Regions from separate parts of the Streptomyces sp. NPDC059567 genome, predicted to be linked through region 1. Evidence: predicted binding sites of a transcription regulator. Region 1 holds the regulator's gene; the other holds the start of a gene.
The links. The regulator HrcA, encoded in region 1, represses chaperone genes, less so after heat shock. The targets are predictions, from matches to a motif close to TTNGCACTCNGNNNNNCNGAGTGCNAA.

Region 1 (3,405 bases):
GGGTGGCCCACGATCAGCACGTCCGGGGACGAGACCTGGGCCGCGATGCGGGACTCCTTCGAGCCCGGAACCAGGTGGTCGACCAGGATGCCCAGGCGCGCGTCCGCCGCCGGGGCGAAGTCCGCGACGATGGCCGGGAGGTCGTCGATGCCCTCCAGGTACTCCACCACCACGCCCTCGATGCGCAGGTCGTCGCCCCAGACCCGTTCCACCAGCTCGGCGTCGTGGCGGCCCTCCACGTAGATCCGGCCCGCCCGCGCCACCCGGGCCCGTGCGCCGGGGACCGCGATCGAGCCCGAGGCCGTGCGACTCGGGCGGGTCGGAGCGGCCGACGGGCGGGTCAGCGTCACCACCTTGCCCTCCAGCAGGAAGGCCCTCGGTTCCAGCGGGAACGCGCGGTGCTTGCCGAAGCGGTCCTCCAGGGTCACCGTGCCCGCCTCGCAGCGGATCACCGCCCCGCAGAAGCCCGTCGAGACCTCCTCGACGACGAGGTCCACCTCCGCCGGCACCTCCGGCACGGGCGCGGAGCGCTTCCAAGGGGGCGTCAGGTCCGGGTTGTAGCTGCGCATTCGGGCGACGTTATGCGACGGAGAAGCGTCGTGCCAGCTCATCCCGCTGACGCCGTACGAACGCCGCGTCCACCACCGCCCCGTGCCCCGGGACGTACACCGCGTCCTCCCCGCCCAGCGCCAGCAGCCGGTCCAGCGCCGCCGGCCAGCGCCGGCCGATCGCGTCCCGGCCCGCCTGCGGCTCGCCCGACTCCTCGACCAGGTCGCCGCAGAAGACGATCTCCGCGCCATCGGTGTCGGGGACCAGGAGCGCCAGGTCGTGGCCCGAATGCCCCGGCCCGACATTGGCCAGCAGCACCTGTCGGCCGCCCAGATCCAGCGTCCACTCGCCCGACACCGTGTGGCGGGGGAGGACGAGGACGTCCACGGCCTCCGTCGCCGCCGACTCCTCGACCCCGTGACGCACCGCGGACACCCGCAGCACCTCCCGCTCCCGCCGCAGCAGCTCGTCCAGGCCCACGGCTCCGTACACCTCCGCTCCCGCGAAGACCGCCGTGCCCAGCACATGATCGAAATGGGGGTGGCTCAGTGCGATGTGCGTCACTCTCCGGCCGCCCGTGAGGGCCTCCGCCTGCGCCCGCAGCTCCGCGCCCTCGGCGAGCGTGGAGCCCGTGTCGTACAGCAGGACGCCCTTCTCCCCGAGCACCAGGCCCACCGTGGCGTCCCAGCCCGGCAGCCGCCGCCTGCCGACGCCGTCGCCGAGCCGCTCCCAGCCGCACTCTTCCCAATCGACATCCATACGGCGACGCTATCCGCTACGACCCGGCGACCCAGCCTCCTTGCCAGGAGCGATGCCCGCCGCCGTACACTGGCCGGGGGATTCCTGGCACTCGAACAGGGCGAGTGCCAAAAGGGGAGCAATCCGATACGACAGCTGGAGGTGTGCGCGATGCTCAGTGAACGCAGACTCGAGGTGCTGCGCGCCATCGTCCAGGACTATGTCGGGACGGAGGAGCCGGTCGGCTCCAAGGCGCTCACGGAGCGCCACAAGCTCGGCGTCTCGCCCGCCACCGTGCGCAACGACATGGCCGTCCTGGAGGACGAGGGCTACATCGCCCAGCCCCACACCAGTGCCGGACGCATCCCGACCGACAAGGGCTACCGCCTCTTCGTCGACAAGCTCGCCGGCGTGAAGCCGCTGTCGACGCCCGAGCGGCGCGCCATCCACAACTTCCTCGACGGCGCGGTCGACCTCGACGACGTCGTCGGGCGCACGGTCCGGCTGCTCGCGCAGCTGACCCGTCAGGTCGCCGTCGTGCAGTACCCGTCGCTGACCCGCTCGACGGTCCGGCACGTGGAGCTGCTCTCGCTCGCCCCCGCCCGCCTGATGCTCGTGCTGATCACGGACACCGGCCGGGTCGAGCAGCGGATGATCGACTGCCCCGCGCCGTTCGGCGAGACCTCGCTGGCGGACCTGCGGGCCCGGCTCAACAGCCGGGTCGTCGGCCGCCGTTTCGCGGACGTGCCGCAGCTGGTGCAGGATCTTCCGGAGTCGTTCGAGGAGACGGAGGACCGCGGCACGGTGTCGACGGTGCTCGCGACCCTCCTCGAAACCCTGGTGGAGGAGCATGAGGAGCGGCTGATGATCGGCGGCACCGCCAATCTCACCCGCTTCGGCCATGACTTCCCCCTCACGATCAGGCCTGTGCTCGAGGCGCTGGAGGAGCAGGTCGTGCTCCTCAAGCTGCTCGGCGAGGCCAAGGACTCGGGCATGACCGTACGGATCGGGCACGAGAACGCCCATGAGGGGCTCACCTCCACGTCCGTCGTCGCGGTCGGCTACGGTTCGGGCGACGAGGCAGTCGCCAAACTCGGCGTGGTCGGACCGACCCGCATGGACTACCCCGGAACGATGGGAGCGGTACGCGCAGTGGCACGTTACGTCGGACAGATCCTGGCGGAGTCGTAAGTGGCCACGGACTACTACGCCGTACTCGGCGTACGCCGCGACGCGTCCCAGGACGAGATCAAGAAGGCATTCCGGCGGCTCGCGCGCGAGCTGCACCCGGATGTGAATCCCGATCCGAAGACGCAGGAGCGCTTCAAGGAGATCAACGCCGCCTACGAGGTGTTGTCGGACCCGCAGAAGAAGCAGGTCTACGACCTCGGAGGCGACCCGCTGTCCGCGTCCGGCGGCGGCGGTGGAGCCGGGGGCTTCGGCCAGGGCGGCTTCGGGAACTTCTCGGACATCATGGACGCGTTCTTCGGTACGGCGTCGCAGCGTGGGCCGCGCTCGCGCACGCGCCGCGGCCAGGACGCCATGATCCGGCTGGAGATCGACCTCAACGAGGCCGCCTTCGGCACGACCAAGGACATCCAGGTCGACACGGCCGTCGTCTGTACGACGTGCTCGGGCGAGGGCGCCGCGCCCGGCACCTCCGCGCAGACCTGTGACATGTGTCGCGGTCGCGGCGAGGTCTCGCAGGTGACCCGGTCCTTCCTGGGCCAGGTCATGACCTCCCGTCCCTGCCCCCAGTGCCAGGGCTTCGGCACCGTCGTCCCGACCCCGTGCCCCGAGTGCGCGGGCGACGGGCGGGTCCGCTCGCGCCGCACGCTGACCGTGAAGATCCCGGCCGGTGTCGACAACGGCACGCGCATCCAGCTCGCTGGCGAGGGCGAGGTCGGTCCGGGTGGCGGTCCGGCCGGTGACCTGTACGTCGAGATCCACGAGATCCCGCACGAGGTCTTCCAGCGCCGGGGCGACGACCTGCACTGCACGGTCACGATCCCGATGACGGCGGGTGCGCTCGGTACGAAGGTGCCGCTGCAGACGCTGGACGGCCTCGAAGAGGTCGACATCCGCCCGGGCACGCAGTCCGGCCAGTCGATCCCGCTG
Region 2 (3,405 bases), on a different contig from region 1:
CAGCGGCTCGACGGCGGCCTTGCGGACGACCGCGACACCGGTGGCCTCGTCGCCGGTCTTGCCGAGGTTGCCCTCGAGGACCTTGACGGCGTGGACCAGAGCGGAGCCACCACCGGAGACGATGCCCTCCTCGACCGCGGCGCGGGTCGCGGAGATGGCGTCCTCCAGACGGTGCTTCTTCTCCTTCAGCTCCACCTCGGTGGCGGCGCCGACCTTGATCACGCACACGCCGCCGGCCAGCTTCGCGAGGCGCTCCTGGAGCTTCTCGCGGTCCCAGTCGGAGTCCGTGGACTCGATCTCGGCCTTGATCTGGTTGACGCGACCCGCGAGCTCGTCGGCGTTGCCGCCGCCCTCGACGATGGTGGTGTCGTCCTTGGTGATCGTCACGCGACGGGCGGTGCCCAGCACGTCCAGACCGGCCTGGTCGAGCTTGAGGCCGACCTCCTCGGCGATGACGGTGGCACCGGTGAGGGTGGCCATGTCGCCGAGCATCGCCTTGCGGCGGTCGCCGAAGCCCGGGGCCTTGACGGCCACGGCGTTGAACGTGCCACGGATCTTGTTGACGACCAGGGTCGACAGGGCCTCGCCCTCGACGTCCTCGGCGATGATCAGCAGCGGCTTGGAGGAGCCGGCCTGGATGACCTTCTCGAGGAGCGGCAGCAGGTCCTGGATCGAGGAGATCTTGCCCTGGTGGATCAGGATGTACGGGTCGTCGAGGACGGCCTCCATACGCTCCTGGTCGGTCACCATGTACGGGGACAGGTAGCCCTTGTCGAAGGCCATGCCCTCGGTGAAGTCGAGCTCCAGGCCGAAGGTGTTGGACTCCTCGACGGTGATGACACCGTCCTTGCCGACCTTGTCCATCGCCTCGGCGATGAGCTCGCCGACCTGCTGGTCCTGCGCGGAGAGCGCGGCCACGGCGGCGATGTCGGACTTGTCCTCGATCGGACGGGCGGTCGCGAGCAGCTCGTCGGAGACGGCCTTGACCGCGGCGTCGATGCCCTTCTTCAGGGCGGCCGGGGAGGCACCGGCGGCGACGTTCTTCAGACCCTCGCGGACGAGCGCCTGGGCGAGCACGGTGGCGGTGGTGGTGCCGTCACCCGCGATGTCGTTGGTCTTGGTCGCCACCTCCTTCACCAGCTGGGCACCGAGGTTCTCGTACGGGTCCTCGATCTCGACCTCGCGGGCGATCGTGACACCGTCGTTGGTGATGGTGGGGGCGCCGAACTTCTTGTCGATGACGACGTTGCGACCCTTGGGGCCGATCGTCACCTTCACCGTGTCGGCAAGCTTGTTGACGCCGCGCTCAAGGGCGCGACGGGCGTCCTCGTCGAACTTCAGGATCTTCGCCATGGGAGCGATTCAGCCCTCTCGGAATTCGTGGTGTAACTGGTGAAACGAACTGCGCCCCGGACGCCCGGTGCGGGGTCAGGGGCGCAGCTCAAAGCATCTGCTTCGGCACTTCGGTGAATTACTTCTCGACGATCGCGAGCACGTCGCGAGCCGAGAGGACGAGGTACTCCTCGCCGTTGTACTTCACCTCGGTGCCGCCGTACTTGCTGTACAGCACGATGTCGCCGGCCTTCACGTCGAGCGGCAGGCGCTCGCCGTTCTCGAAGCGGCCCGGGCCCACGGCCAGGACGACGCCCTCCTGGGGCTTCTCCTTGGCGGTGTCCGGGATGACCAGGCCAGAGGCCGTGGTCTGCTCGGCGTCGAGCGGCTGGACCACGATGCGGTCCTCGAGCGGCTTGATGGCAACCTTGGAGCTGGTGGTCGTCACGATCCGACCTCCCCCTTCGGAGATCTCACGGGGTTAACTGTCTGAGGTGGCGACCAGGTGGATCCGTCGTCGCGGGTGCCGGACCTGCCCGTCGCTGTGTTGGCACTCTCCAGTGGGGAGTGCCAGAGCCGAGACTATGACTGCGATTAGCACTCGGTCAAGCGGAGTGCCAATTCAGTGCGGTGTGGCGGCCGGCTTCAGCGCGACGCGACGCTCGGCGCCGGTGCGGCCGGACGCTCGGCCGCCGGTACGAGAACGGCGCCGGGGGCACGATCGTTCCGGACCGCCCGGTCCCGGGCCGCCTGCTTCCGAACCCGCTCCCGAAGGTCCGGCAGGTCCCCGTCCAGGCCCCCGCCGCCCACCCGCTCCGCCGCCTTCCGGCCCAGGCGCTCGATCGGGTCGACCGACGAGGCGCACCCCGTCACCCCCAGGAGCGCGCCGGCGAGCGCGAGACCGGTCGCCAGCCGGCGCGCCCCGGTCACACGTAGTCCTCGAGCTTCGCGACCGCGTACCCCTTGGCGGTGATCGTCTTCATCACGCGCCGGATCATGTCCGCCATGGAGCCCTTCCAGTCCTCCTTGCCCCGGAAGTGCGTGAGCACGATGTCGCCGGGGTGCAGGTCCCGGTCCCACTCACGCCACTCCATCCGGTCGGGGAACGCCTCGGAGGCCCAGAGCGGGACCGCCTTGACCCCGCACGTCCTGGCCGCGCGCAGGGTGTCCTCGTTGTAGTTGCCGTAGGGCGGGCGGAAGAGCGGCGGCCGCTTCCCGTACCGCTCCTCGATGACGTCCTGCATCCCGCAGATCTCGCGCTTCTGCTTGGCGTACGAAAGCCCGGGCAGATAGCGGTGGTTGAGGGTGTGGTTGTGCAGCGAGACGCCGGCGTCCTGCATCTTCTCGAAATAGCCGTAGTCGTCCTTGACGACGTAGTCGCTCAGGAAGGCGCTGTACGGGATCTGCAGCTCGCTCATCATCCGCAGCAGTTCGGGGTCCTTCTCCGCGCCGTCGTCGATCGTCAGGAAGACGACCTTCTCCTTGGTCGGCACGGTGGTGAAGACGGGCGGCAACCCCTCGCCGTCGGTCTCGAAGCCCTTGCGGGTGGTGATCTTCGGCTTCACCTTGGGCGGGGCCGGGGCGTCCAGCGGGGGCCGGTCGAGGCCCCACTTCTTGGCGGCGAGCACGCGGGCGGCACGCTGCTTGCGGACCTTCTCGACGTACGCGTCGAGAGCTCCCGCGGCGCCCTGCGCCTGGGGCTGCCCGGCGGCGGGCTTCGCGGGCTCCTTGCGCGCTTGGCCGGTCTCGCCGGACGGTCCGGCACAGGCCGAGGCGAGCGCGGCGACGACCAGGACCGCGCCCACCGACCGTCTGAGACGATGCGGGCGAGGCGTCCCCAATGAAGGCATCTGTTCCTTTTGTCGTACTAGCTGCATGGCGCCGCATCCTGTCAGCGCCGACCTCTCACGGACCCCCGACACCGCCGCCCGGACGCACACCATCCCCCGGCTGGCCCACAATGGGACGGGTGACCGACCTCGCCGCCTTCGCCGCCCTGCACACCCCCGAGGGCCAGACGCTGCTCGCCGCCCTGCGCGACTACGACCCCGCCCAGGAACTGGCGGTCGCCTC

Region 2: a site for HrcA is predicted at 1,927-1,953, ahead of groES (co-chaperone GroES). Genes of this name have one in related genera too.

Annotation. Positions count from the first base shown of each region.
Region 1 covers NZ_JBHWBS010000118.1:17,333-20,737, forward strand. The annotation lists gene ACFVZW_RS33130 (DUF3097 domain-containing protein) at 1-569, opposite strand, end outside; gene ACFVZW_RS33135 (MBL fold metallo-hydrolase) at 580-1,308, opposite strand; gene hrcA (heat-inducible transcriptional repressor HrcA) at 1,459-2,478, shown strand; gene dnaJ (molecular chaperone DnaJ) at 2,479-3,405, shown strand, end outside.
Region 2 covers NZ_JBHWBS010000085.1:13,243-16,647, reverse strand. The annotation lists gene groL (chaperonin GroEL) at 1-1,353, opposite strand, end outside; gene groES (co-chaperone GroES) at 1,472-1,780, opposite strand; gene ACFVZW_RS28830 (hypothetical protein) at 1,978-2,262, opposite strand; gene ACFVZW_RS28825 (polysaccharide deacetylase family protein) at 2,259-3,209, opposite strand; gene ACFVZW_RS28820 (methyltransferase domain-containing protein) at 3,293-3,405, shown strand, end outside.